3 regions of the Paraburkholderia dipogonis genome follow, and region 3 is predicted to be linked to each of the others. Evidence: riboswitches for the same ligand, from Rfam matches in the RefSeq annotation. Region 3 holds a riboswitch; each other region holds the start of a gene.

Region 1 (9,888 bases), on a different contig from region 3:
GCTGTTCTATAAAGCGAGCTTCTATTTCGCGCATCCGCTCGACATCTTCAAGGTGTGGGAAGGCGGCATGTCGTTTCACGGCGGCTTTCTCGGCGTGACGCTGGCCATGGTGCTGTTCGCGTATCAGCGCAAACGCTCATGGCTGCAGGTCACCGACTTCGTCGCGCCGATGGTGCCGACCGGCCTCGCGGCGGGGCGTCTCGGCAACTTCATCAACGGCGAGTTGTGGGGCCGCGTGACCGATCCGTCGTCGCCGTGGGCCATGCTTTTTCCAGGCGCCGCGCCCGACGACGCCGCGTGGCTCACCGCGCATCCGCAACTGGCCGCGCAATGGCACCTGAACGAAGTATTCGCGCAATATCACATGCTGCCGCGCCATCCGTCGGAGCTGTATGAAATCGCGCTGGAAGGCGTCGCGCTGTTCTTCGTGCTGATCTTCTTCTCGCGCAAGCCGAAGCCGATGGGCGCGATTTCCGCTGTGTTTCTGATCGGCTATGGCCTCGCGCGCTTCACGGTCGAATTCGCGCGCGAGCCGGACGACTTCCTCGGCTTGCTGGCCATGGGCCTGTCCATGGGCCAATGGCTGTCGCTGCCGATGATCCTGGTCGGTATCGGCCTGCTCGTGTGGTCGTATCGCCGTGCTCGTCATAAACCGGCTCAGGCGGTCAGCGTGAACTGATTGCTGCGGTTTATCGTAGCGAGGGCTCGAATGAAAAAAGCCACGGCATGCCGTGGCTTTTTTCTGGCTGCTCCGACGCAGTGCTTCTAACGCAAGAACGCGTTACTTCATCTGCACCGAGCCCGACACGTTGACGGTCACCGTCGACGTGCCGCCTTCGATCGGCACCGGTGCCGAAGACTTTGCGTCGGCGCCCATGGCGCGCGCGCTCATCATCATCACTGGACGCGGCATCACGCCGTTGTGGCCGACGTTGACCTCGCGAATCGAATAACCGCTGTAGCCGAACGCCTGAGCGGACGAAGCGGCCTGCTCGCGGAACGACCTGATCGCTTCGCCGGTGAGCTTCTGCTCGGCCGCGCGCTGCGCTTCAGGCGAGAGCGAGAACTGCACGTTGCCGACCTGCATGATCGATGCCATTTGACCCGCGAGCTTCGACACCGCGGCGAAGTCGTGCGATTCGAGCACGATCTCCGTGCGGCCGCGCCATGCGGAAATGCGCCCGTCACGATCGGTGGACGGATAGATCGAGAACGAGCCCGTGCGCGCGGTCACGCCGTTCACACCCTTGGCCTTCTGCAGCGCCGAATCGGCGCGCTGGTTCAGCGTTGACGTGAGCGCCGACGGATCGCTCGCTTCCTGCTCGTAGAACAGCGTGATATCGACGACGTCTTGCGGCACTTCCGCGCTGGCCTGCGCGTTCAGCGACAACACGCCAGCCGGCTGATATTGGCCGGTGCTTTGCGCGCGTGCCATGGCCGGCGTGAGTGCGAGCGCGGCGGGCGCGGCGCAGACGAGAGCGAAAGCGAGTGCACGTGCGGTGTTTTTCGTCATTGTTGGACTCCTTGCTTGAACAGGTTGTGCACGATTGGGCAACCGCCACGCCGTGGCATGGCGTTTGCGAGAACGTTAGGCGCCTGTAACCTGAGCTTGGTTCCCCGGTTTGATGTCGCTTTAACGTTTGCGTGTGCATGGATCCGCGCCGCGCATCCATCTGGGGAGCACGATCAAGCGAGCCGCCTGGTGATGAAACGCCATTCGGCTTCGGTCACCGGGGTGATCGACAGGCGGTTGCCCCTGGCGAGCACGCGCATGTCAGCAAGTTCGTCATGCTCGCGTAACGCGGCAAGCGGAATCAGCGGGATCTTCTTCTTGAACACCACGTCGACAAGCACCCAGCGCGGTGTTTCCCGCGACGACTTCGCGTCGTAGTAGGGGCTCTTCTTGTCGAACTGCGTGGGATCCGGATACGCAGTGGACGATACCTCCGCGATACCCGCGATGCCGGGCTCCGGACAACTCGAGTGATAGAACAGCACACCGTCGCCGACCTGCATCATGTCGCGCATGAAGTTGCGCGCCTGATAGTTGCGCACGCCGGTCCACGGCAACGTGCGATGCGGTGCATTGGCGAGATGGTCGATGCTTGCTTCGTCCGGTTCGGACTTCATTAGCCAGTAGCGCATGAATCGAATTGAACGTTAAGGGGTTGAAGATGCGGAAGAAATCGGCGAACAAAAACACAGCGCCCAAAGAAAAACGGCACCGAACCGAAGTCCGATGCCGTTCTAAATAAGGTCCCCGCCTTAGCCGCTAGGCCGGCATCCTGAACCGGGGGTTCAGAATTGGTCGCAGTTAGCAACACTTCGGGTACATCAGACAGAGTGACGCGCACACCCGTGCTACAAATTTCCGCAACCGTGCACATGGCATTGGTTCAAGGAATATATGACCTTGGCGAACCAGGCAGGGAAGCTAAACCGATGAAGCTGAAAAACGAACTACAGATTGAACTCAAACGTTTGCTGAATCTTGCACACCTTGTGCTCACACATTCCGTTTGAATCCGCCGCCGATCTCAGGACCGGCAGCACGATAACACATGAAGCTTATTGCATACTGTACTGCTCAATCACAGTACCTAGTTGTTCGTTCATTTGATGCATTGTACGCCGGATTTCCTCAGCGGGAAATGCTTCTCCGTGTCTCACGCTCGATTGCAAGCGAAGCAGTTCCGATGCCAGCGACAGCGCAGCCATGACAGCAATGCGATCCGTGCCGCGCACGTTGCTGTTATTGCGGATCTTCGACATTTCGGCGTCGACGCGTGCGACCGCTTCGAGCAGCGCCGCTTCCGTTTCCGGCGAGCAGGCGAGGCGATAGGGCACGCCGAGAATCGATACTTCGATCTGCTTGGTGGTCATGCATTTTCTCCGTGGCGGGTCACGTCGCTCTCGGCTTCGGCTACTTGCTGAGCGGGCTCGAGCAGATCGAGCTGGTTGTCCGGCTCACTGTGCGCGCGGGCACGCGGCAGCTTCTCGAGGATCGCGTTCAGGCGCACTTGTGCGTCGTCGATCTTGGCCGACAGCGCGTCGCGTTCCGCCTGCAGCGCGTTACGTTCCTCGCGCAGCATTGCAAGTTCCGTGCGCGTGGCTTCGGCATCGGCGCGAGATTGCGCGAGTTGCTCTTCGAGCGCGAGTCGCGCTTCATTGTGGCGCTGGCTGATCGCGATCAGCTTGCCGATATTTTGTGAAAGTGTTTCGAGTTCGGTGAGCATCTGCTGCGTCCTCTAAAGACATCGCATTTTAGCGCGGAATGTCGCAGGTTCCGACAATTGTCTCGTTTCGAGACGTAACAACATCGCTTTGTGCAGGCTTTTTATCGACCATATGATGAAAAAGTACTCACGCGTCGGACAATGGCCTGCACTTAACAGAACGCATGGCCCACGGTTTCACCATTCTTGACGGACTCCGAGGCCGCTCCTAAACTGCCCGCACTCTGGTGCCCGCGTGCGCTTTTCAACGGCGCACGCAGTTAAACGGGAAGCAGGGCGCGCGATTCAACCGAACGCGCCAACCTGCGCTGCCCCCGCAACGGTAAGCGACCGCATTCGTCATGCAAGTCGATTCTGATCGCGTGTTGGAAGTTCAACTCGCGAGTGTGCCACTGCGCGTCTCGCGTGGGAAGGCGGGATCGATGTGTCGCCAGCCCGGATACCGGCCAGAGGGAGGGGCACGTCACGCGCGAAAATGTTAAATACGCGGGCGCCTCGTTACGCATCGGCCTGCGGGGAAGCGGGCCGCGCACGCTATCCACAGGACTTTCATCCCATGCTGTCCCCCATCGCCCGCGCGGCGCTGCTCGCCTTTGCGAGCCTGCCGATCGTCATGCACGCGCAAGCTGCGTCTTCATCTTCTTCCGCGCAGGATTCATCGGCTGCGGAGCCGTCTTCGGCGGTACTGTCGCCCGTGGTGGTGACCGCGGATCGCGCGCCGCAAGCACTCGCCGACACGATCCCGCAGACGTCTCTGTTCGATCAGCAGGATCTCGCCGACACCACCGCGACCGATTTGCCCGGCCTCCTGCAACTCGCACCCGGCGCGCAAATCTCGCGCACAGGTGGTCCCGGTTCGACAGCCAGTCTCTCTTTACGCGGCGCGTCGTCGACGCAATCGCTGCTGCTGATCGACGGCGTGCGCGTCGATTCGGTGAGTCTGGGCGCCTCGCAACTCGCGCAGATTCCGCTCGACCAGATCGATCACGTCGAGGTGGTGAACGGCAACGTGTCGGCGTTATACGGCTCGGGCGCGATCGGCGGCGTGGTGCAGGTGTTCACGAAAGACGGCGGCGACCATCCGCCGCGTTTCAATTTTTCGCTCGGCTACGGCAGCTATCGCACGCAGACGCAGCAGGCGGGCGTGAACGGCGCATTGGACAAAGACGGCAAGACGACCTTCAGCATTTCACTCGCGCGTTCGAAGGACGACGGCTTTTCGTCGCTGAACACGAAGGAGGCGCCCAACGCCAATCCGAATGCGAACGGCTATCTGAACGAGAGCATCTCGGCCTCGCTGCGCCACAAGTTCAACGACAGATGGGACGCAGGCGTCAGCTATTTCCAGTCGAACGGCAACAACAGCTACGACAATGCGTACGGCTTGCCCACCGATCTGAACAACCTGTACAGCAAGGTGCGCCAGGTCTCGGCGTTCGCGAACGGCAAGCTGACGGACTGGTGGACCACGCACTTCATCGTCGCCGAGGGCGACGACCGCAGCGTGTCGAACACCAACGGCGTGTACAACGGCCGCTTCGATACCGACAATCGCCAGTACACATGGCAGAACGATTTCGCGCTGGCCGCGCAGCAGAAGTTGCAGGTCGGCTATGAGCATCTCGACCAGAGCCTCGACTCGGACACGTTCGCGGCGCCGGATCGACATGTGGATTCGGGCTTCGTCGGCTATACGGGGCGCTTTGGACGCAGCCAGATTCAGGCCAACGTGCGGCGCGACCAGTATTCCGATTTCGGCGGAGCGAACAGTTACTATCTCGGCTACGGCTTCGACATCACCGGCCATTGGAAGGTGAGCGCAAGCTATTCGGATTCGTTTCGCGCGCCGAGCTTCGACGATCTGTACTATCCGTTCAGCGGCAATCCGTCTATCCAGCCGGAGCGCAGCCATTCGATCGAAGCCGCGCTGCAATACGCATCGAATGCGCTCGGCGTGATGCGTCTGACCGCATTCCAGACGCGCTATTCGAATCTGATCAACTACGAGCAGGTGACGCCCGGCATCTATCTGGCGGAAAACGTCGGGCATGCGAAGGTGCAAGGACTCGAAGGATCGTGGAGCGGCCATGTCGGCAAGACGGACGTGCGCGCTTCCGTCACGCTGCAGAATCCTGTCGATCTCGACAACGATGCCGACCTCGTGCGGCGCGCCCGGCGCTTCGGCGCGCTGACGGTGAACCGCAGCATCGCCGGGTGGCGTGTAGGCGGCGAGTGGATCGTGAGCGGCGCGAGCAATGACAGCAGCGGCAAGCTGGGCGGCTATGGCGTGGTGAATCTGTCGGCGCGCTACAACATCACGAAAGCATGGTACGTGGCCGCGCAAATCCAGAATCTGTTGGACAAGGACTATGAAACGGCCTACTCGTATAACTCGGCACGGCGCGGTGCGTATCTCACGGTCGGTTGGCAGCAGCAGTGATGCTTGCGCCTCTTCGTTGAGTTCGCGCGGATGAATCGCCCTTCGAGTTCGATGCCCGCCACTCTGCGCGTGATGAGCGCGAAGCGCGCGGCCGCGATCTGGCTGGCGCTCGCGGGAATCGCGCTGGCGGTGCTGTTGGCGTCGCTCACGCTCGGCAGCGTAACGCTCGCGCCGATGCACGTGTTGGCGGCGTTGGTGCCGTCGCATGCGCAGTCTGCCGGTTCGTCCGACCTGGCCGCCGAGATCGTGCGCACGCTGCGTTTGCCGCGCGCGCTGGCGGGCTTCGCCTGCGGCGCGTTGCTCGCGTTGGCTGGCGCGTTGCTGCAAGTGCTGTTGCGTAATCCGCTGGCCGAGCCGTACGTATTGGGCGTATCGGGCGGCGCGGCGAGCTTCGCGCTGGTCGCGATGATCGCCGGATGCGCGTGGTGGATCGTCGACGCGAGCGCATTCGCCGGCGCGTTCGTGTCGATCCTGCTGGTACTAGGCCTCGCGCGTCGCGAGTTGTGGCGCGGCGAACCGCAGGACACCTCGCCGCGTTTGCTGCTGACCGGCGCGGTGATCGCGGCGGGCTGGGGCGCGCTCATTACTTTGCTGCTCAATCTCGCGCCGGACAACCGCTTGCGCGGCATGCTGTTCTGGCTGACCGGCGACCTCAACGGCGGCGCGATGCCGTGGACGGCGCTTGCCGCGCTCGTCATCGTGCTGATTGCGATCGTGCCCGCCGCGCCGCGTCTGAACGTGCTGCTGCGTGGCGACGCCGCCGCGCAGGCGTTAGGCGTCGCGGTGATGCCGCTGCGTCTGCGGGTGTATCTGGTGGCCTCGCTCGCGGCGGCCGCCGCGGTGACGACGGCGGGCACCATCGGCTTCGTCGGACTGGTCGTGCCGCACATGCTGCGGCTCGCGTTCGGCAACGATCAGCGCATGCTGCTGCCGGCCGCGGCGCTCGGCGGCGGCGTCGCGGTGATGGGCGCGGACCTAATCGCGCGCACCGTGATCGCGCCGGCGCAGTTGCCGGTCGGCGTGATCACGTCGATCGTCGGCGTGCCGGTGTTTCTGTGGATGCTGCTGCACAGGCGCCGATGATGCAAACCCGTCACGCTCCTTCTCATGAGGCGACCCTCGGCGCGCAACGTCTGACCTTGCGTGCCGGCGCACGCACCTTGCTCGATGCCTTCACGCATACCTTCTACGCCGGTGAGATCTGGTGCATCGCCGGCCCGAACGGCGCGGGCAAGACGACTTTGCTCACCACGCTCGCGGGCTTGCTGCAACCGTCTGCGGGACGTGTCGAACTCGACGGCGTGCGCCTCGCCGATTGGCCGCCGCTGCCGCTCGCACAACGCCGCGCGCTGATGCCGCAAAGCGCGCCCGACGCATTCAGCGCGAGCGTGCTCGATATCGTGATGCTGAACCGCTTCCCGCATCTCACCGGCTGGGGCTGGGAGCGCGAAGCCGATCGCGAAGCGGCGCACGCGGCGCTGGATCTGCTGGGACTCGCCGCATTCGCCGCGCGCGATGTGCTGTCGCTCTCCGGCGGCGAGCGGCAACGCGTGGCGCTGGCGGCGGTGCTGTGTCAGGACGCGCCGTTGCTGCTGCTCGACGAACCGTTGTCGCATCTCGATCTGCATCATCAGATCGACTGCCTCGAGGCGCTGGCCGCGTGGGCGCGCGCGCCTCGGCGTACAGTCATGTTTTCGTGCCACGACCTGAACCTCGCGCGCCGTTTCGCGACCCATGCGCTGCTGCTCGACGGCGCGGGCGGCGCGTATGCCGGACCGGTGCACGACGTGTTGACGCCCACGCTCGCGAGCCGCGCATTCGGCTATCCGTTGCTGCTGATTCGCGACGGCGAACACGAGGCGCTGATTCCCGCGCCGCGCGCGCGTCATGAATCACCTGCCGGCCACGACACACCGGCAAGCTGATCGCTTCATTCCAGCTTGATTTCAACATCCTCTTTCAGACACGCTCATGACTTCATTGCCACGCTTGCCCGGATTGCCCGAAGTCGAACCGCTCGATCAAACGCTGCGTGACGAACTGCAGCACATCATCGATACCAAGACGAAGCCGCCCGGCAGTCTCGGCCGGCTCGAAACGCTCGCGCGTCAGATGGGCCTGATTCAGTGCACCACGCATCCCACCGTGACGCGCCCGGCGATGATCGTGTTCGCCGGCGACCACGGCGTCGCCGAGGAGGGCGTGAGCCCTTATCCGCAAGCGGTGACCGCGCAGATGGTCGCCAACTTTCTCGCGGGCGGCGCGGCGATCAATGCGTTGAGCCGCGTCTCGGGCATCGAGCTCGAAGTCGTCAACGCGGGCATTGCGACACCCTTGCCATCCACCGCGGGTCTTATCGACATTCCGATTGCGGCCGGCACGCGCAACTTCGCGCGCGAACCGGCCATGAGCCGCGACCAGGCAATCGCCGCGATGCGGGCGGGCGCGGCGCGCGTGCGGCATCACGCGGCGCTCGGCACCAATGTGATCGGCTTCGGCGAGATGGGCATTGCGAACACCTCGGCGGCCGCGTGTCTGATGAGCCGCTTGTGCGGCGTGCCGATCGACGAATGCGTCGGCCGCGGCACGGGCCTCGACAACGCGGGGCTCGCGAAGAAGCGCAACGTGCTGGCGTCGGCGCTCGCGCGTCACCCCGTGTCCGGCGATCCGCTCGACGTGCTCGCCACCTTCGGCGGCTTCGAGATCGCGATGATGGCGGGCGCGTATCTCGCGGCCGCCGAGGCGCGCATGACGATTCTGGTCGACGGCTTCATCGGCACCTCGGCCTTGCTGATTGCCGACGCCTTCGCGCCGAGCCTGCGCGAGTACTGCGTGTTCGCGCATGCGTCGAACGAAGCGGGGCATCGGCGCATGCTCGATCATTTCGGCGCGCTGCCATTGCTGTCGCTCGACATGCGTCTCGGCGAAGGCACCGGCGCGGCGCTCGCGGTGCCGCTGTTGCGCGCGGCAACGGCGTTCATCAACGAAATGGCGAGCTTCGAATCGGCCGGCGTGGCGAATCGCGATGCGTGATTCGCTCGATCCTTCAGACAGAAACGCACGCCTCGCACACTCATGAATCCGCTCGCTGAATTGCGGTACTTCTTCACTGCGCTCGGCTATTTCACGCGTGTGCCCGTGCCGCGCTGGGTCGGCTATGAGCCGCATTATCTGAACGCGGCGGCGCGTTATTTTCCGCTCATTGGCGTATTGATCGGCGGATTGAGCGCGCTCGTCTATCTCGCCGCGCTGCGCGTATTCCCGGCGGGCGTGGCGGTGCTGTTGTCGATGGCCGCGTCGCTGCTCGTGACCGGCGCGTTTCACGAAGACGGTCTCGCCGATTGCGTCGATGCGTTCGGTGGCGCCTATACGCGCGAAGACGTATTGCGAATCATGCATGACTCACGCATCGGTGCTTTCGGCGCCATCGCGCTCGTCATCGCGCTTGTATTGAAGTGGCAAACGCTCGCCGCATTGCCGCCGATGCGCGCCGCAAGTCTGATGATTGCCGCACACGCGGCGAGCCGTACCTGTGCGATCAGCTACCTGGCCACGCTCGACTACGTGCGTGCCGAAGGTAAGGCCAAACCGGTTGCGCAGCGCCTGAGTGTGGGAGCATTCCTATGCGCCGCGATGTTCGGTTTGCCGTGGTTGCTGTGGCCGAACGGGCTCGCCACGCCGGACTGGCGCTTCGCGGGTTCAGTGCTTGTGATTCTGGTCGTACTTCGTGCGGCAATGGGCCGATATTTTGTCAGACGCATTGGCGGCTATACCGGCGACTGCCTCGGCTTCGCGCAGCAAGTTTTTGAATTGAGCATCTACCTGGTGGGGCTCGCATGGATATCGTCCTGATTCGCCATCCCGCGGTCGCGGTCGATGCGGGCGTGTGTTACGGCCACAGCGACGTGGCGCTCGCCGAAGATGCCGAAGTGTCGTCGACGGCGCTCGCCCTGAAACTCGCGACCTTGCAGGTGCCCGCGCCACGCGTGCTGATGTCGAGTCCGTTGAAGCGCTGCTCGGCGCTCGCCGCCGAGTTGGCGAACGACTTCGGCAGCGTCGTCAGTCACGACGACCGGTTGATGGAAATGAACTTCGGCAATTGGGAAGCGCAGCGCTGGGACGCCATCGATCGCGAATTGCTCGACGACTGGGCGGCCAACTTCGAACATGCGCGGGCGCATGGCGGCGAAAGCGTCGCGCAGTTCGTCGCGC
Region 2 (9,888 bases), on a different contig from region 3:
GCAGCGTCGGCGTGTTCGGGCAGTGCTTCGTCCGCGAGCGGCGAGAAGAAGGCGACTTGGGCGCCGAGTGCTTCCAGGAGCGCGAGGTTGGCCGGATAGATGAAGGAAAACGCGGCGTCGCGCGCAACGGCGATCGTCTTGCCGTCCAGCAGGCGCGGCAGGACCTCGGGCGTGGGCGCGCCGAACTCGATAGGCGGTGGCAATTCGGCGAGCGCGGTGCGGCCTAACGTGTCGGCGGCGTGCTCGAGGCGCGCGTCGAGGTCGTCGATTTCGTCCGCCTGATGCAAGCCGAGGTGGCGATCGGGCAGCGTGATTTCATCGCTGACGGCGATGTGTCCGCACCAGCGCAAATCCGGCGGCAACGCTTCTTCGAGCATCTGCGCATGCCGCGCGGAACCGACGCGATTGGCCAGCACGCCGTAAAACGGCACCTGCGGCCGGAACTGCGCGAGACCGAAAGCGACCGCGCCGAAGGTCTGCGCCATCGCCTTCGCCGAAATCACCGCGAGCACCGGCACGCCGAACGCGGTGGCGAGATCGGCGCTGCTCGGCGTGCCGTCGAACAGACCCATCACGCCTTCGATCAGGATCAGGTCGGCCTCGGCGGCCGCTTGCGCAAGCAGCGTGCGGCAGGCGGCTTCGCCCACCATCCATAGATCGAGCGAGAGGACCGGCGCGCCGCTCGCGCGCGACAGAATCATCGGGTCGAGAAAGTCCGGTCCGGTCTTGAAGACGCGCACGCGTCGCCCCAGCCGCCGATGGTAGCGCGCGAGACCCGCGGTGATCGTGGTCTTGCCTTGACCCGACGCGGGCGCGCTGATGAACAGGGCGGGACACGCGGCCATCGCTCAGAACTCCACGCCGCGCTGCGCTTTCACGCCTTGCTCGCGATACGGATGCTTGACGATGCGCATTTCGGTGACGAGGTCGGCGGCCTCGATCAATGCGTCCGGCGCATGACGGCCGGTCACCACCACATGGAGCATCGGCGCGCGCGCGTTGATTACCGACAGGACTTCGTCGAGCGGCAGGTATTCGTATTTGAGCACCGTGTTCAGCTCGTCGAGGATCACCATCTGGTACTCGCCGCTTTCGATCATGCGGCGCGCTTCGTCCCAGCCTTTGCGCGCGGTCGCGATGTCGGCGTCGCGGTTCTGCGTGTTCCAGGTGTAGCCGTCGCCCATCGTGACGAAATCGCAGTTGGCGATCGCGCCGAGAAAGTCGCGCTCAGAAGTGTGCAACGCGCCCTTGATGAACTGCACGACGCCAAGACGCATGCCGTGGCCGAGCACGCGTACGGCCATGCCGAACGCAGCGGTGGTTTTGCCTTTGCCCGTGCCGGTGTTGACGATCAGCAGGCCTTTTTCGACAGTGGCGTTGGCCTGTTTTTTCTCGTGGCCCTCGCGGCGGCGCTCGGTCATACGTTGATGCGATTCGGGATCGGTCTTCATGGCAGGTCCTGGTTCTGTGTGTCGTTGTCTGAGTGCTCGGCGTGAGCGGCGTGAGCGGTGGTTGAGGCGATCGCCACGGTCACGCCCGCATAAACGGTTTTGCGCACGAGGAGTGTGGCGCGAGGTGCATTGCCTATGACAGATTCACCGAGCCCGCCCCCGGCGTCAGCCCGCGCGCCAAGCAGCGCGCACGGCTCGCAGACGCCGTCCACGCCGAGGTGCTCGCGCGCTGCCGCCGAAGGCGCTGCCACGGGCATCGCCGCGATCTGTTCAAGGCTGAAGAATCTCAGCGGCAGCGCATGCCGCGTGCAGAATTCGAGCAGGCCCGCTTCGCGGGCTTTGGTATCGAGCGAGGCGACGGTACGGATTTCGTCGAACGAAAGTGCGCCGAGCGCGGCGCGCACAGCGGCTTCGATCTGCTCAGCCGGGCTGTGCAAGCGGCAACCGATGCCGACGCTCAGCGTTTTCATCGCGGATCCGTTCCGTCCGTGCGCGGTGTCGCCCCGCGTTCCACATGCGCCGCCTCATGCGCCACCTCTCGCGCCAACGCGAGCGACGCCACCCCGCCGATCACCACGATCGCCGGCGACCCGAGCCCGGCACGCGCAACGGTGTCGGCAAATTCACCGAGCCGCGCGAGCGCATGGCGTTGTTCGGGACGCGTGGCCGATTCGATCGCCGCGCACGGCGTGTCGGCGCTCATGCCGGCCGCGAGCAGCGCGCCGACGATATCGTTGAGTCGCCGCATGCCCATATAGATCACGAGTGTCATGCGCGTGGCCACGAGCGCGGCCCAGTCCGGCTCGCCGCTGCCCGCGCCGTGCCCGGTGACGAACACCACGCCCTGCGCGTGATCGCGATGCGTGACCGGAATCCCGATCGCTGCGGGCGCCGCGATCCCCGCCGTGATGCCGTTGATGACTTCCACCTCGATACCCGCCGCATGCAGCGCCTGCTGTTCTTCGCCGCCACGGCCGAATACGAACGGGTCGCCGCCTTTCAAACGCGCGACGCTACGCCCGGCCCGCACATGTTCAAGCATCTGCGCGACGATGCCTTCCTGCGGTGTGGACGGATGGCCGCCGCGTTTGCCTACGTAGACGACCAGCGCGTCGGCGCGGGCGAACTGCAGCACCTCGGGATTCACCAGATCGTCGACCAGCACGACATCGGCTTGCGCCAATGCACGGGTGGCCTTGATGGTCATCAGTTCGACGTCGCCGGGGCCGGCGCCGATCAGCCAGGCGCGGGTCATCGCGGCGTGCATGGCGGGCGCCATGTCGTGACAAGCGGGAAAGAATAAAACGCGAAGGGTAGCCAGACGGCGGACGTTGGGGTCATGCAGTGCTACGGATTCAGGCACGGCGCATTGCGTGGTTCGTCGCGAATTTCACACGAAACTCGCCGACACGGACACACTGCGTCGTGCTTCAGCGCCTTCACATCCGTCCCTCGCGGATTCCGGCGGCCGGCGGCGCGATGTTGCACTGAGGTTCGCCGCCTCCGCGTCTGGCCGGTATCCGGGCTGGCGGCCTCACGCGCTTTGCCTTCCCGTCCGCATTCGCTGGAAATTGCCGGACAGTGGCTTAAAAAAACGCATGCGCGGCGCAAGTCGATTCAACATCGCGCCGCAGGTCGCTTACCGTTGCGGGGACAGCACAGGTTGAGCGCATGGCGCGCTGCCTGTTTCCCGTTTAACTGCACACGCGAATGCATGTGCGGGCACCAAACGCGCGCATACGATAGCACATGGCGCCCCGTCCGATAAGCGCTTGCGGCTTGTGTTTCCTTGACGGCACCGGGCTGCGGGCCTACACTCGCACGCACTTTGGTGCTCGTGTGCGCGCTCGTGCGCATGCAGTTAAACGGGAAACAGGGTGCCCGCCTGCCATGGATCGGGCCAACCTGTGCTGCCCCCGCAACGGTAAGCGAATAGTGGTGCTGACTGCAGCGTTAAATGCAGTGTTGAATGCAGGGTTCAACGCAGTCGACCAGCACCGCGGAGCCGGCTTCGATGTCCACGCGCAAGGCCGCGTCGGCATATCACCACTGGGCGAGAAATCACTCGCCCGGGAAGGGGAAGCGGCGCTTTCGCCAGCCCGGATACCGGCCAGATAACGAAGGACGAACGCCGCGGGGATGCGGCGCTGCGTTCATGACCTCATTCCCGCTTTCTGTTTTCTGTTGTCGCGGCAACGCCGTCGTTCGTCCCCGTGTTTTGATACTGTCGTGGCTGACCGGGCGTGTGCTCCGTTTGCCTCGGCATGAGCTGAAAAACACGCCGGCGTGCACGTGCAACTCCTACGGATGGACCTCACGATGCAAACTCAAATGCGCAAGATCCCCGTCACCATCGTCACGGGCTTTCTCGGCAGCGGCAAGACCACGCTGCTGCGGCACATTCTTCAGCATGCGGGCGGCAAGCGCATCGCCGTGATCGTCAACGAATTCGGCGAGCTCGGTATCGACGGGGAAATCCTCAAGGGTTGCGGCATCGGTTGCGACGAAAACGGCGTCGAGACCGAAGGCCAATTGTATGAACTGGCGAACGGCTGCCTGTGCTGCACCGTGCAGGAAGAGTTTTTCCCGGTAATGGAAAAGCTCGTGGAGCGCCGCGATCAGATCGATCACGTGCTGATCGAGACCTCGGGCCTCGCGTTACCGAAGCCGCTGGTGCAGGCGTTCAACTGGCCGCAAATCAAGAACAGCTTCACCGTGGATGCCGTGGTCACCGTAGTCGACGGCCCGGCCGCGGCAAGCGGTCAGTTCGCGGACAACCCTGTCGCCGTGGATGCGCAGCGCAAGGCCGATCCGAATCTCGATCACGAGTCGCCGTTGCACGAATTGTTCGAAGACCAGTTGTCGGCGGCCGATCTGGTGATTCTGAACAAAACGGATCTGCTCGACGGCGCGCAGCAAAGCGCGGTTGAAGTTGCGATTCGCGAAGAGATTCCGCCGCAGGTGAAAATCGTTCGCGCACACATGGGCCAGCTCGATCTGCATACGTTGCTGGGCCTCGAAGCGGCGTCGGAAGACACGATCCACTTGCGCCACGATCACCACGGTTCGGCCGACGACGCCGACCACCATCACGACGAATTCGACTCCGTGGTCGTGCAGGCGAACGCGTCGTCGCGCGAGGCGGTGATCGCCGCGTTGCAGCAACTGGTCGAAACCAACACGATCTATCGCGTCAAAGGTTTTGCGGCGCTGCCGGGCGCCGCGATGCGTCTGGTGATTCAAGGCGTTGGGCGCCGCTTCGACAGCTATTTCGATCGACGCTGGCAGGCCGGCGAAAGCGGCCCGAGCCGCTTCGTGCTGATCGGCGAAGACCTCGATCAGCCCGCGTTGCAGCGTGCGTTCGACGCGGCGCTGGGCGTGCCGTCGAGCGCCGCAACGCAACAGGCGTAAGCGCATATGCATCTGCTGCGCACCACGCCGGGCGGTTTTGTCGACGACACGCAAGGCGTGATCCGGATCGATCAGCAGCCCGCGGATATCGTGGTGCTCAGTTCCGCCGACACCACGCTGTCACTGCTGGCGAGCGTTTTTCCGCGCCTGGGTGAAGGCTTTCCAAGCGTGCGGCTCGCGAACGTCACGTATTTGCGGCAACCGGCGTCGGTGGATTTTTATCTCGAAGACGTCTTGCAGCATGCGCGCGTGGTGGTGGTCGATCACCTTGGCGGCGAAGCGTATTGGCCTTACGGCATCGAGCAGGTGGTGGCGCTCGCCGAGCGCAAGCAGCAGACGCTCGCCATGTTCTCCGGCGATCTGCAGGAAGATCCGAACCTGCTCGCGCGCAGCACCGCGAGTGCGGATCTGTGTCATCAACTGTGGCGCTATCTGCGTGAAGGCGGCCCGCAAAATGCCGAGGCGTTTCTGCGCTGTATTGCGCAGCGCGCCTTCGGCTGGGGGCGCGAACCCGCGCCGCCGCGCGCGTTGCCCGCCGCCACGCTCTACCATCCCGAGCGCGATACGCCGACCGTGGCCGACTGGCAGTCGCGCTGGAAACAGGGAGCGCCGGTCGCGGCGGTCCTGTTTTACAAGGCGCATCTGCAGGCCGCCAACACGGCGGTGTTCGATGCGCTGATCGACGCGCTCGAATCGCAAGGTCTGAATCCGCTGCCGATCGCGATTACCTCGCTGAAAGATGCGATGAGCCGCGACGTCGTGCAATCGCTGTGCGCGCAGCACGAGGTGGCGCTGGTGCTGAATACGACCGCGTTCGCAGCGTCCGCGATCGACGACCCCGAGCCGCTGGCGCTCGCCGGCGACGCGCCGGTGTTCCAGGTGATCCTGAGCGGCGGCAATCGCGAGGATTGGGTCAAGGACAATCAGGGTCTCAATTCGCGCGATATCGCCATGCATATCGCGCTGCCGGAAGTGGACGGCCGCATCATCACGCGTGCGATCAGCTTTAAGGGACTCGCGTACCGTTGTCCGCACACACAGGTCGACGTGGTGCGTTATCAGCCGGACGCCGGGCGGGTAGGTTTTCTCGCCGAATTGAGCCGGCGCTGGTGCCGTCTGCGTTCACTCGATAACGCGGACAAGAAACTCGCGCTGATCCTCGCCAACTATCCGATGAGCGAAGGGCGCATCGGCAACGGTGTGGGGCTCGATACGCCGGCCTCGGTGGTCGGTATTCTGTCGATGCTGCGCGACGAAGGCTACCGTCTCGCGGATTTGCCCACGGACGGCGACGCGCTGCTGAAAAAGCTCACCGAAGGCGTGACCAACGATCCGGTCGTGCGCGATCTGCGTCCCGCGCTGCAAAGCCTCGCGCTCGACGACTATCTGCTGTATTTCAACGCCTTACCTCTTGAAGCACGCAACGCGCTGAACGCGCGTTGGGGCGCGCCAGACCAGGACCCGACGCTGCGGCGCGGCCGCTTCATGATCGCGGGCTGGCGTTGCGGACAGGTGTTCGTCGGCATTCAACCGTCGCGCTCGCGCGAGCAGGGCGATTACGCGAGCTATCACGACGCCGAACTCGTGCCGCCGCATGCGTATCTGGCGTTCTATTTCTGGTTGCGTCACCAGTTCGGCATCGACGCAATCGTGCATGTCGGCAAGCACGGCAATCTGGAATGGCTGCCCGGCAAGAGCGTCGCGTTGAGCGATACGTGCTGGCCCGATCTGATTCTCGGGCCGATGCCGCATCTGTATCCGTTCATCGTCAACGATCCGGGCGAGGGCAGCCAGGCCAAGCGCCGCGCGCAGGCTGTCATCATCGATCATTTGATGCCGCCGCTCACGCGTGCCGAAAGTTACGGACCTTTGCAGGATCTGGAGCGGCAGGTCGACGAATACTATGAAGCGCTGATGGTCGACCCGCGCCGCTCGAAGCTATTGCGGCGCACGATTCTGGCGACCATCGTCGAACATAAACTGCATGAGGAATTGAGTCTCGCGGCGCCGAACGGGCAGGACGATGAAGACGCGCTGCTCACGCGCGTCGACGCGTGGCTGTGCGAGTTGAAGGAAGCGCAGATTCGCGATGGCTTGCATACGTTCGGGCAATCGCCTGATGGCGTGCAGCGGCGCGATACGTTGCTGGCGCTGGGACGTTTTCCAGTCGGCGACGGGCAAGGCGGCAAGGCCGGTTTGATCGATGCGCTGGCGCGTGATCTGCAGATGGATCATCTGTTCGATCCGTTGTCGGTGGATTGGTCGGCGGTGTGGGACGGTCCGCGTCCCGAGGTGCTGCAATGCGTGAGCGATGCGCCATGGCGGCACTGCGGCGATACGCGTGAACGGCTGGAATTGCTGGCGGCTGAGTTATTGCGTGGCGTGTGCGGCGATCGAAAGGACGCGTCAGCAACGGCGTTGCCGCTCGCGGTGAGCTTGCCGCAAGCGGAGCAAGTGATCGTACGCCTGCGTAACGACGTGCTGCCGCGGCTCGACGCCTGCGGCCCGCAGGAAATGCTTCAGCTAAAGCGCGGCCTCGAAGGCCGTTTCGTGCCGCCGGGGCCGAGCGGTTCGCCGTCGCGTGGCCGGCCCGACGTGCTGCCCACCGGCCGCAACTTCTATTCGGTCGACACGCGCGCGGTGCCCACGCAAGCCGCCTGGTCGCTCGGTTTGAAATCCGCCCAGCAGTTGATCGAACGGCATTTGCAGGAGAAAGGCGACTATCCGCGCGCCATCGGTCTGTCCGTTTGGGGCACCGCGACCATGCGCACGGGCGGCGACGATATCGCCCAGGCGCTCGCATTGCTCGGCGTGCGGCCGAAGTGGGCGCCGGGCAGCCACCGCGTGACCGATTTTGAAATCATGCCGATCGAGGCATTCGACCGGCCGCGAATCGACGTCACCTTGCGGGTGTCCGGATTCTTCCGCGATGCCTTCGCCAATGTCATGCATTTATTCGACGCCGCCGTGCAGGCCGTCGCCGAACTCGACGAACCCGAGGACCTGAATCCGATTCGCGCTCGCGTGCTGCGCGAACGCGATGCGCTGATCGCGCGCGGCATGGGCGCCGCCGAAGCGCGCAAGCGCGCCGGCTGGCGCGTGTTCAGCGCGCGGCCCGGCGCCTACGGCGCGGGCCTGCAGGACATGATCGACTCGCAGCAGTGGCAGACCGACGCCGATCTCGCGAACGCATTTCAGGCGTGGGGCGGCTACGCGTACACGCAAAAGAGCGCGGGCGAAGAAGCGCGCCACGCGTTCGGCGCGCGTCTCGCCGCAATGGACGTGGTGCTGCAGAACCAGGACAACCGCGAGCACGACCTGCTCGATTCGAACGATTACTACCAGTTCCAGGGCGGCATGGTTGCCGCGGTGCGCCATCTGGCCGGCGATCAGCCGAGCGTGTATCACGCCGACCACAGCAATCCGGCCGCGCCGCGCGTGCGTACGCTGCACGAGGAGATCGCACGCGTGATCCGCTCGCGCGTGGTCAATCCGAAATGGCTCGATGGCGTGAAGCGTCATGGGTACAAGGGCGCGGCTGAAATCGCCGCGACCGTCGATTATCTGTATGGCTACGATGCGACCGCGCGCGTGATCGCGGATCATCAATATGCGCTCGTGACCGACGCCTATCTGAACGACACCGACACCCGCGAGTTCTTGCAGCGGCATAACCCGCACGCGTTGCATTCGATCTGCGAGCGTCTGCTCGAAGCCATGCAGCGCGGTTTGTGGCAGGCGCCCGGCGACTATCGCGCGCAGGTCGAACAGCATCTGCTTGCGAGCGAGCAGCAGATCGAAGGAATGCAAACATGAGTTCAGCGATGAGTGCGAGCGCCGCGCGGCCCGTTTTTCCCTTTGCCGCGCTGATCGGCCAGGCGCCGTTGCAGCAAGCGCTGCTGCTGGCCGCCATCGATCCGGGATTGGGCGGCGTGCTGGTCACCGGGCCGCGTGGCACGGCGAAGTCGACCGCGGCGCGCGCGCTGGCCGAGTTGTTGCCGGAAGGGCAACTGGTGAATCTGCCGCTTGGCGCGAGCGAAGATCGCCTGATCGGCACGCTCGATCTCGAAACCGTGTTGCGCGACGGATCGGTGCGCTTCTCGCCCGGTCTGCTCGCGAAGGCGCACCGCGGCGTGCTGTATGTGGATGAAGTCAATCTGCTGCCCGACGCGCTCGTCGATGCCTTGCTCGACGCGGCCGCGAGCGGCGTGAATACCGTTGAACGCGACGGCGTATCGCACAGCCACGACGCTAGCTTCGTGCTGATCGGCACGATGAATCCTGAAGAGGGCGAGCTGCGGCCGCAATTAATCGACCGTTTCGGCTTGATGGTCGAGTTGCAGAACTGTTTCGAGCCGCGCGTGCGTCAGGCGATCGTGAAGGCGCGGCTCGCGTTCGATCTTGATCCACAGGGCTTTCGCGCGGGCTATGCGCAGCAGCAGGCCGCTTATGTCGAGCGGATTCGAGTGGCGCGCGAAGCACTGCCGCAACTCGCGTTCGATGACGCCGTGCATGCGCATGTAAGCGAGCTGTGCATCGACGCCGCCGTGGACGGTTTGCGCGCCGATCTCGTGATGCTGCGCGCGGCGCGTGCGTTGGCGGCGCTCGAACAGGCGGCCGCGGTGACGGCGGAGCATGTCGATCGAGTGGCTGAGGCGGTGTTGGCGCATCGGCGGCATGTTCGCGAGTCGCCGGCCGAAGGTGACCCGCGTGAGGGCGACGCCGAACGTGCGGCTTCTTCCGATAGCCGGTCCTCATCCGCGGAAGGCAATGGACCGCCGCCGGCCGCCGCTGCCGCCGCTGCCGATTCGGATTGGGGCTATCTCGCGCCCGAGCCGGCCGCGACCACGCAGGTCAAGGGCGTCATTCCGCTCAACGTAAAAAAACGCTGAGCCATCGGAAGGGCGCCGCCGCTGACTCGCGCAGCGGTTTTCGATGGCTGCAAGGCGCGGGCCCCGGTACGCGCGGGCCCTTGCGCGGCGAACCGGGCAAACGCATCGATTGGCTGCGCACACTCGCCGCGAAG
Region 3 (9,888 bases):
TTCTGGCGCGGCGAATCCGACGAACGGTATCTGCGTGGCGTCGCGCGCGAACTGCGCGCCCGTCATTGGCAATTGCAGCAGGATGCCAAACTGGATTTCGTCACCGTCGGCGATTTTGCCTACTACGACCAGATGCTCAATCTGAGCGCGCTGCTCGGCGCTTTGCCGCAGCGTTTCGGCTTCGACGCGAAGACTTTATCGCTTGCTCAATACTACGAGCTCGCGCGCGGCAACGCTGCGCAACCGGCCATGGAAATGACCAAGTGGTTCGACACGAACTACCACTACCTCGTCCCGGAACTGGGGCCGCAGACGAGTTTCGACGGCGGCGTGGAGTGGCTGCTCGACGAAATCGACGAAGCGCTCGCATTGAATCTGCCGGTCAAGCCGGTGCTGATCGGGCCGATCACTTACCTGTGGCTGTCGAAGAGCCATGTCGCCGGCTTCGACCGTTTGTCGTTGCTGCCGAAGCTCGTGATCCGCTACAAGCGTTTGCTGGAGAAGCTCAAGCGGCGCGGCATCGAATGGGTGCAGCTGGACGAGCCGGCCTTGTGCGTCGATCTGCCCGCTGAATGGCTCGACGCGTTTTCCGCCGCGTATGACGTGCTCGGCACGTCGGGTGTGAAAGTGCTGCTGGCCACGTACTTCGAAAGCGCCGCGGAACACGCGCCGCGCGTAGCTGTGCTGCCCGTCGCCGGTGTGCATCTCGACCTGGTGCGCGCGCCGCAGCAACTCGACGCTTGGCGCGCGGCCTTGCCTAAGCACGCGGTGCTGTCTGCCGGCGTGATCGATGGCCGCAATATCTGGCGCGCGGATCTCGGCGAGATCGTCGAATCGCTGCAGGCCCTGCATGCGGAGTTCGGCGAACGCTTGTGGGTTTCGTCGTCATGCTCGCTGCTGCATGTGCCGGTCTCGCTCGATGCGGAGCAAAAACTCGACGCTGAACTGAAATCCTGGCTCGCCTTCGCCACCGAAAAACTCGACGAAGTCGCCACGCTCGCCCTCGCCTTGCGTGACCCTGCGGCGGCCGAGGCAACCCTCGCCGCAGCCGACCGCGCGCTCACAGCGCGCCGCCATTCCAGCACGGTGGTCAACGCGCTCGTGCAAAAACGCGTGGCCGCGGTGAGCAGCGCAATGGCCGACCGGCAAAGCCCGTTCGCCGATCGCAATCGACTGCAACGCGAAGCGCTCGCCCTGCCGCTCCTGCCGACCACCACGATCGGCTCGTTCCCGCAAACGCCGGCGATTCGCCAGGCGCGTGCCGCTTACAAACGCGGCGAACTGCGCGCGCTCGACTATCTGCAGCGCATGCGCGCCGAGATCGAGATCGCTGTGCGCAAACAGGAAGAGCTAGGCCTCGATGTGCTGGTGCACGGCGAAGCCGAACGCAACGACATGGTCGAATATTTCGGCGAACAGTTGTGGGGCTATGCGTTCACGGAAAACGGCTGGGTGCAAAGCTACGGCTCGCGCTGCGTTAAACCGCCGATCATTTACGGCGACGTGTACCGTCCCGAACCGATGACGGTCGAAACCACACGCTACGCGCAATCGCTCACGCCGCGTCTGATGAAAGGCATGCTGACCGGTCCGGTGACGATGCTGCAATGGTCGTTCGTGCGTGACGACCAGCCGCGCTCCACCACCGCGCTACAACTCGCGCTCGCGATCCGTGACGAGGTGACGGATCTGGAAAAGGCCGGCATTCGCATCATCCAGATCGACGAACCGGCGTTCCGCGAAGGTTTGCCGTTGCGTCGCGACGATTGGGCTACGTATCTGGAATGGGCCACGCGCGTGTTCCGCATTTCAGCCGCAGGCGTCGCCGATCAAACGCAGATTCATACGCATATGTGCTATTCGGAGTTCAACGACATTCTGCCGTCGATCGCCGCGATGGATGCCGACGTGATCACCATCGAGACCTCGCGCTCGGCGATGGAACTGCTCGACGGCTTTGGCGCTTTCGCGTATCCGAACGAAATCGGCCCGGGCGTCTACGATATCCACTCGCCGCGCGTGCCGGATGCGCAAGCCATGCAACGTCTGCTGGAGCGCGCGTGCGAAGTGATTCCCGCTGAACGCCTGTGGGTCAATCCGGATTGCGGGCTGAAGACGCGCGGCTGGCCGGAAACCGAAGCGGCGCTGACCAACATGGTTCGGGCCGCCAAGGCATTGCGTGCGAAGCTGATGGCGAAGCAGCCGGATGAAGTGACGGCGTGAGAGGACCGGCCGTTGGTCTGATGTTGATCTGGGGTTGATCGCTCATCCGCGCACTGTGTCTGGGTGCGCGGATGAGCTTTTTCATACGCGCCGTTCAGTCTTTCGCATACAGCGTCGAGTCCGCGAAGCCTTCCGCGGCCAGCACCTGGCCGACCAGAATCAACGCGGTCCGCTCGATGGATGTCGATTGCACCTTGCCGACAATATCGTCGAGCGTGCCGGTGATCTTCTCCTCGTCCGGCCAGCTAGCGCGATAGATCACCGCGATAGGACATGCTCCGCCGTAATGCGGCCGCAATTCATCGACGATGCGCGCAAGGTGCCGCACGCCAAGGTGAATCGCCATCGTCGCGCGATGCCGGGCGAGGTCGGCGAGCTGTTCGCCTTCGGGCATGCTGGTTTTGGTGGCGAAGCGCGTGAGAATCAGCGTCTGCGAAATATCCGGCAACGTCAGTTCGCAACCCAGCGCCGCCGCGCATGCCGCCGTGGCGGTGACGCCCGGCACGATCTCATAGGGAATCTTCAGCTCGCGCAGTCTGCGGATCTGTTCACCGATCGCGCCGTACAACGACGGATCGCCGGAATGCACGCGCGCCACGTCCAGGCCTTTGTCGTGCGCGGCCGCCAGCAACGCGACGATCTGATCGAGGTCGAGTTCGGCGGTATTGACGACCTGCTGCGCCGCGTGACCTTCGAGCACGGCAGCCGGCACGAGCGAACCCGCGTACAGGATCACCGGAGAACTGCGCACGAGGCGCTGCCCTTTCACCGTGATCAGTTCGGGATCGCCCGGACCCGCGCCGATAAAAAACACCGTCATTCACTACTCCATGATTCGTTGAGGCGGCTCAGCATGCATGAGCGATTCGTTCGGGCGCAGGCTCAATCGGCGACTTGCAGCGCGTCGAGCAGGTCGGCCACGTTCTCGAATTCCCTCCCGGCCGCCGGCAACTCGGGACGGCGCAGCATCACGACCGGCACACCGCGTTCACGCGCGACTTCGAGCTTCGCTTCAGTCGCGTGGCCACCGCTATTTTTGCTGACCACTACGTCGAAGGCTTGCAAAGCGAAGAGCGCACGTTCGCCTTCAAGCGTGAATGGACCGCGCGCCGCGAGTATCCGCGCGCGTGCCGAGTCTGCGTGCGCCTCAAGACAACGTACGACCCAGAACTGATGCGGCGGGATCTCGTCGAGATGCGCGAGCGGTTCGCGGCCTAGCGTGAAGAGCGGCTTTCTGAACGGCGCCAGCGCATCGGTGAGTTCGTTCCAGCCGCCGACCATGCGCCAATCGTCGCCGGCTTGCGGCTGCCACGCCGGGCGATGCAGTGCCCAATACGGCACGCGTGCGGCGCGGCTCGCCTGCGCCGCGTTCGCGCTGATTTGCGCGGCATAAGGATGCGTCGCGTCGATCACGAGATCGATACCTTCATCGACGATGTAGCGCGCCATACCTTCACTGCCGCCAAAGCCGCCGACGCGCACCGTGCACACCAGACCCTCCGGCACCTTGCCGAGGCCGGCGAGACTATACACGTGCTTAGGGCCGAGTTGCCTCGCGATCCGTAGCGCGTCGCCGGTGCCGCCGAGCAGCAGAATCCGCTTCATTTTCATTGCGCGGCTCCGATCAGCAAGCCCCGCCGGTCGATCGCGAACATTTCGACCTTGACCCGCGGCGGCACGATCTCGCGCGCCACCGCCAATGCATGCCGGCAGACGATATCGCCGAGCGGCACCCGCTGCGCGTGGGCCAACGCGACCGCCTGTTGACTCGTGTTGGCCGCGCGGATCGCCTCCTGAAGCGCGTCGTCGGCGCCCTGTTCGGCGGCCCATTGCGCGAGCCGCTCGAGGTCGATGCTCGAATTGCGGCTATGCAGGTCGAGATGACCCGCCGCCAGCTTGCTGAGCTTGCCGAAACCGCCGCATACGCTCAGGCGCTCGACCGGCGCGCGCTTCATATGCTTGAGCACCGCGCCGACGAAGTCGCCCATTTCGATCAGCGCGATATCCGGCAGGCCGTAGTGCGCGCGCATGGCGTCCTCGCTCGCGTTGCCGGTGCAGGCGGCGAGATGCGTGTAGCCGTTCGCGCGCGCGACGTCGATGCCCTGATGAATCGACGCGATATACGCCGAGCACGAAAACGGCCGCACGATGCCGGTGGTGCCGAGGATCGACAGGCCGCCGAGAATGCCGAGCCGCGGGTTCATCGTTTTCAGCGCGAGCGCTTCGCCGCCTTCCACGCCGATCGTCACTTCGAAGCCGCCGCCGTACGCGTGCTCCGCCGCGAGTTCGGCCAGATGCTCGGTCATCATCCGGCGCGGCACCGGATTGATCGCAGGCTCGCCGACCGGCAGCGTCAGCCCCGCGCGCGTCACCGTGCCGACACCCGGCCCCGCGCGAAACATCACGCCCGGTTCGGCGACGAGGCGCACGCGGGCGAAGACGATCGCCCCGTGCGTAACGTCGGGGTCGTCGCCGGCGTCCTTGACCGTGCCGGCTTCCGCGCCTTCGTCGCCATTCCCGAGCAGGCGGCAGAACACCAGCGGCATCGGCACATGCTGGCCTTTCGGCAACACGATCTCCGCCACTTCGCTGACGACACCCGCGAGCAACAGACGCGCCGCCGCCAGCGACGTCGCGGTGGCGCAACTGCCGGTCGTGTAGCCGCTACGCAGCGGCGCGGGCTGTTCGGGGGTTTCTTCGCGCATCAGGAACTCGCAGCGCTCGCAACGTTCGCGTTAATCATGGCATGGGTTCCGTGCATGCTTACGCTCCGCCGCCGGCCTGCTTCGTCATCTCCAGCAGCGTGATCGGCAACGCCTGCCGCCATGTATCGAAACCGCCAAGCGGTTGCGCGTCCGCCAAAGCGATCCGTGTCAATGTCCCGCCATGCCGCTCGCGCCATGCCGCCAAGACCGCCTCGCCTTGCAACGTAACCGCGTTAGCGACCAGCCGCCCGCCCTCGTGCAGACTCGCCCAGCAGGCCTCCAGCACGCCCGGCACCGTCACCCCGCCGCCGATGAACACTGCATCCGGCACCGGCAGCCCCTGCAGCGCTTCAGGCGCGCGCCCCGCCACGAGTTGCAGCGCAGGCACGCCCAACGCGTCGCGATTGTGTTCGATAAAGCGTTGCCGCTCCGCGTGCCCTTCAATCGCGATTGCGCGACAGCTGGCATGCGCGCGCATCCATTCGATGCCGATCGAGCCGCTGCCCGCGCCTACATCCCACAGCAATTCGCCTGGCGTCGGCGCGAGGCGCGCGAGTGTGATCGCGCGCACGTCGCGCTTGGTCAACTGGCCGTCGTGACGAAACGCATCGTCGGGCAAACCGCAGGTCAGCGGCAGACGCGGCGCGCCTTCGGTGGCGCGGCAATCGAGCGCGATCAGGTTCAGCGCGGCCACTTCGCCCGCGGACCACTGATCCGCGCGGCCGTCGATGCGCCGCTCCAGTTCGCCGCCCAGGTGCTCCAGCACGCTCATGCGGGTCGCCCCGAAACCGCGCGCGTTCAGCAGCCCGGCAAGCGCCGCGGGGGTGCGCCCGTCCGCGCTCAGCACGAACACGCGCGCGCCGTCGTGCAAATGCGCGTTCAGCGTGGGCAACGGCCGCCCCACCAGCGACACCGTCGCGACATCCTGCAACGGCCAGCCGAGCCGCGCGGCCGCCAGCGACAGCGACGACGGCGCCGGCAGCACCCGCAGTTCGCCCGCCGGCAATTGCCGCGCGAGCGTCGCGCCGACGCCGAACAGCATCGGGTCGCCGCTCGCCAGCACGCACACGGCGGCGCCGCGCTCGGCCAGCAAGGGCGCGAGATCGAACGGACGCGGCCAGGCGGCACGGCGCGCGGCGAGCCGCGCGGGCAGCATCGCCAGATGACGTTCGCCGCCGTACACCACCGACGCTTCCAGCAAAGCGCGCCGCGCGGGCCTCCCCAGACCGGCAAAGCCGTCGTCGCCTATGCCCACCACCGTCAGCCACGCGGGCATGCATCCATCCTCATTCTGTGTCTTCAAATAATGCGCTGTGCCACGCCGGTCAAAGCGTCCAGCCTCGTTGTGCTGTTCGAAAAAAGGCATAATACAGCCGCCGGTGCCCTTCGGGGCCGAAGAGGGAACACAGTGTCGCTGTGGCTGCCCCCGCAACTGTATGCAGCGAGTCCGCCTGCGCTCCACGCCACTGGTTCGACCGGGAAGGCCGCGGCGGACCATGACCTGCCAGCCAGGAGACCTGCCGGCAAGACTGTTCGTGCCAGCCAACATCGGGCGGGGTGTACCGATGCCGCAGCCATGCCCGCCTCACGGCATGCTCGGGCCGTCGCGCGACGCTCAACCCGGTGTCCGTCTTGAAGCAAGCTTCGCCTTCCTCCGTTTTATCCTACGCGGCCGCCACGCCGCGGCCTTCGGCGTGTCCGGGGCTGCTGCGCATCGTCGCCGCGCGCGACGGCGGGATTTGCCGGATCAAACTGCCCGGCGGCGAATTGAGCGCGGCGCAGGCGCTGGCGATCGCTGACGCTAGCGCGCGGCACGCGAGCGGGGTAATCGAGTTGACTAATCGCGCGAATTTGCAGGTGCGCGGGGTGAAGCGCGGTGAAGAGGCGGCGTTGATTGCTGAGTTGATCGATGCGGGTCTTGGGCCGATGCCGGTGAATGGCGTGGCGAGCCATGTGAACGCGACGGGTGCGGAGAACGCTGCGGATGCGGGGGCTGCCAGCGTTGTAGATGCAATAGCTGCCAGCGCCGCGAACGCGGAGGCGGACACGCGGAGCGGTACAGGTGCCGGAGCCGGAGCGGCGAACATAAAGGCAGAGAGCACCACACACGCCGAAACCGCGAACGCAAAGGCGGAGCGCGCCAAAGGTGCCGGAGCCGCGAAGGCAATGAATGAGTGGGCCTCAAACGCCCCGGACGCAACAGCGCAGCAGGCGGATACGGCCCACACACCCTCCGCCGCAGCCGACGACGTCCGCAACGTCATGATCAGCCCCGCAGCCGGGCGCGATCCCTCCGCGCTATTCGACACACGCCCGCTGTGCGCCGAACTACTCACGATGCTGCAAAGCGAAACGCGATTCGCGGCGCTGTCACCAAAATTCGCGCTGCTGCTGGACGGCGGCGAGGAACTCGCGCGAGTGGATCATCCGCACGATGTGTGGCTGGCGGCATCGCAAGAGGCGGACGGCGTGCGGTTCGTGTTCGGGTTCGCGGGTTTTCCGCCTGTGAGCGCCTATGCCGGCGCGCTTACGCAAAGCCAAAGCACGGCGTCTGAAAAACCGGGCGTGAACAACACAGGCGCACTAGCCGCGATCCTGCCGTCACAAGTGCCGGCACTAGTACACGCGCTGCTCCTCACATTCCTCGACCTCGCCGCCGCCGACGCCACACGCATGCGCCAGCTGCTAACCGCGCATTCCGCCGAAGCAATCCTGCACCACGCCCAGCGATACCTCGACTTCCCGCTGACGCAAAACGCGAAGCTCGCCAACTGGCATCGCGCTACACCAGCCGACGCCAACCTCCGCCTCGGCGCCCACGCCCAACGCGTGCCCGGAACCTGGCATGTCGGCGGCCAACCGCCGCTGGGCCGCCTCGACGCCGACACGCTGCATGAGCTCGCCACGCTGTCTCAACAGCACGGCAACGCCACGCTTCACCTGACGCCCTGGCAAAGCGTGCTACTGCCCGACATCGCCACACCCGCCGTCGCCACCGTGTTGTCCGGCCTGAACGCCCTCGGTCTCGCCAGCGATCCCGCACGAGCGATCACGCACCTGATCGCATGCGCCGGATCGAGCGGCTGCGCGAAGGGCCTCGCCGACACCAAGACCGACGCGTTGCGCCTCGCGGCTCGCCTGCCTGCCGGTGTCGACGTGCATCTGAGCGGCTGCTCGCGCTCGTGCGCCGCCGCGCATTGCGCGCCGTACACGCTGCTGGCCGCGGCGCCCGGCCTCTATGACTTTTATCGACGCGACGGCCGGCCCGGCTTCGGCCAGTGCGTCGCGCACCAACTGACGATCGACCAGGCCGCCGACATGCTCGAACGCCAGGTCCGGAGTGACACCGATGCTTGATTACATTCGCGACGGTCAGGAGATCTATCGCCAATCCTTCGCGACGATCCGTGCGGAGGCCGACTTGTCGCGCATTCCCGCCGACCTTGAAAAACTCGCGGTGCGGGTGATCCACGCGTGCGGCATGGTCGATGTGATCGACGATCTGCAATTTTCCGCGGGCGCGGGCGCGGCGGGCCGCGCGGCGCTCGCGCAAGGCGCGCCGATCCTGTGCGATGCCGGCATGGTCGCGCAAGGCATCACGCGCGCGCGGCTGCCGGCGCACAACGAGGTCATCTGCACGCTTACGCATCCGGACGTGCCGTCGCTTGCCCGCGAACTCGGCAATACCCGCTCCGCGGCGGCGCTCGAATTGTGGCGGCCGCATCTGGCGGGCAGCGTCGTGGTGATCGGCAATGCGCCGACCGCGCTCTTTCATCTGCTCGATATGCTCGACGCCGGCGCGCCCAAACCCGCTTTGATTCTCGGCTTTCCCGTGGGTTTTGTCGGCGCGGCCGAATCGAAAGCCATGCTCGCGGACGACAGCCGCGGCGTGCCTTACGTAGTGGTGCACGGCCGGCGCGGCGGCAGCGCGATGGCGGCGGCCGCCGTGAACGCGCTCGCCACGGAGGTCGAATAAATGGCGGCGCAAGGACGTTTGTTTGGACTCGGCGTCGGCCCCGGCGACCCGGAACTCATCACGCTGAAGGCGCTGCGCTTGTTGAAGGCGTCGCCGGTGGTTGCGTACTTCGTCGCCAAGGGCAAGAAAGGCAACGCGTTCAGCATCATAGAAGCGCATTTGCACGATGCCCAGCAGCATCTGCCGCTCGTGTATCCCGTCACCACCGAAGCGCTCGAACCGCCGCTTTCGTATGAAGCGATCATCGCCGACTTCTACGACACCGCCGCGCAAGTCGTCGCCGCGCACCTCGACGCGGGCAGCGACGTCGCCGTGATCTGCGAGGGCGATCCGTTCTTCTACGGTTCGTACATGTATCTGCACGACCGGCTCGCGGCGCGCTACGAAAGCGAAGTGGTGCCGGGTGTGTGCTCGATGCTCGGCGGCGCCGCCGTGCTCGGCGCGCCGCTGGTGTATCGCAATCAAAGCTTGTCGGTGCTCTCCGGCGTGTTGCCCGAAGACGAATTGCGCCGCCGTCTCGCCGATGCCGACGCCGCCGTCGTGATGAAACTCGGCCGCAACTTCGACAAGGTGCGGCGCGTGCTCGGCGAACTCGGTCTCGCGGACCGCGCGCTCTACGTCGAACGCGCGACGATGGGCAACCAGCGCATCGTGCCGCTCGCCGAAGTCGATCCGATGGCGTCGCCGTATTTTTCGCTGCTGGTGGTGCCGGGGGAAAAATGGCAAGGATGAGCGCACCCGCGATCGTGATTCTCGGCGCGGGCGCATTGGCGACGGCGCGGCGCATTCAGGCGCTGTACGCGGACAGCCAGGTGCATGCGTTGCGGGGACGCGTCGAGGCGGACGTGTCGTACGGCGAACTCGGCGCGCATCTGCGGGAACTGTATGCGCGTGGCACGCCGATCGTCGCGTTGTGCGCGGCGGGCATCCTGATTCGCTGTCTGGCTCCGTCGTTGTCGAACAAGGGCGTCGAGCCGCCGGTGC

What was found. Region 3 has a riboswitch for cobalamin ahead of cobG (precorrin-3B synthase). Riboswitches for the same ligand answer to the same signal wherever they lie in the genome.
Region 1: linked by a shared signal. The riboswitch ahead of ACFSNN_RS16115 (TonB-dependent receptor domain-containing protein) and the one ahead of cobG (precorrin-3B synthase) in region 3 are both predicted to bind cobalamin.
Region 2: linked by a shared signal. The riboswitch ahead of cobW (cobalamin biosynthesis protein CobW) and the one ahead of cobG (precorrin-3B synthase) in region 3 are both predicted to bind cobalamin.

Annotation. Positions count from the first base shown of each region.
Region 1 is NZ_JBHUFR010000011.1:139,366-149,253, forward strand. Features, by position in the region: gene lgt (prolipoprotein diacylglyceryl transferase) at 1-679, shown strand, start outside; gene ACFSNN_RS16090 (SIMPL domain-containing protein) at 782-1,513, opposite strand; gene ACFSNN_RS16095 (EVE domain-containing protein) at 1,687-2,145, opposite strand; RNA gene ssrS (6S RNA) at 2,254-2,435, opposite strand; gene ACFSNN_RS16105 (cell division protein ZapA) at 2,569-2,883, opposite strand; gene ACFSNN_RS16110 (ATPase) at 2,880-3,236, opposite strand; cobalamin riboswitch at 3,445-3,701, shown strand; gene ACFSNN_RS16115 (TonB-dependent receptor domain-containing protein) at 3,793-5,676, shown strand; gene ACFSNN_RS16120 (FecCD family ABC transporter permease) at 5,707-6,759, shown strand; gene ACFSNN_RS16125 (ABC transporter ATP-binding protein) at 6,759-7,601, shown strand; gene cobT (nicotinate-nucleotide--dimethylbenzimidazole phosphoribosyltransferase) at 7,648-8,709, shown strand; gene ACFSNN_RS16135 (adenosylcobinamide-GDP ribazoletransferase) at 8,752-9,528, shown strand; gene cobC (alpha-ribazole phosphatase) at 9,513-9,888, shown strand, end outside.
Region 2 is NZ_JBHUFR010000022.1:305,793-315,680, forward strand. Features, by position in the region: gene ACFSNN_RS28510 (cobyrinate a,c-diamide synthase) at 1-845, opposite strand, end outside; gene cobO (cob(I)yrinic acid a,c-diamide adenosyltransferase) at 849-1,451, opposite strand; gene ACFSNN_RS28520 (cobalamin biosynthesis protein) at 1,448-1,921, opposite strand; gene cobA (uroporphyrinogen-III C-methyltransferase) at 1,918-2,706, opposite strand; cobalamin riboswitch at 2,946-3,196, opposite strand; cobalamin riboswitch at 3,264-3,580, shown strand; gene cobW (cobalamin biosynthesis protein CobW) at 3,771-4,862, shown strand; gene cobN (cobaltochelatase subunit CobN) at 4,869-8,678, shown strand; gene ACFSNN_RS28540 (ATP-binding protein) at 8,675-9,754, shown strand; gene ACFSNN_RS28545 (vWA domain-containing protein) at 9,835-9,888, shown strand, end outside.
Region 3 is NZ_JBHUFR010000030.1:307,888-317,775, forward strand. Features, by position in the region: gene metE (5-methyltetrahydropteroyltriglutamate--homocysteine S-methyltransferase) at 1-2,223, shown strand, start outside; gene cobM (precorrin-4 C(11)-methyltransferase) at 2,318-3,043, opposite strand; gene ACFSNN_RS33765 (cobalt-precorrin-6A reductase) at 3,106-3,828, opposite strand; gene ACFSNN_RS33770 (cobalt-precorrin-5B (C(1))-methyltransferase) at 3,831-4,928, opposite strand; gene cbiE (precorrin-6y C5,15-methyltransferase (decarboxylating) subunit CbiE) at 4,987-6,204, opposite strand; cobalamin riboswitch at 6,289-6,467, shown strand; gene cobG (precorrin-3B synthase) at 6,552-8,285, shown strand; gene ACFSNN_RS33785 (precorrin-8X methylmutase) at 8,278-8,904, shown strand; gene ACFSNN_RS33790 (precorrin-2 C(20)-methyltransferase) at 8,905-9,636, shown strand; gene cobJ (precorrin-3B C(17)-methyltransferase) at 9,633-9,888, shown strand, end outside.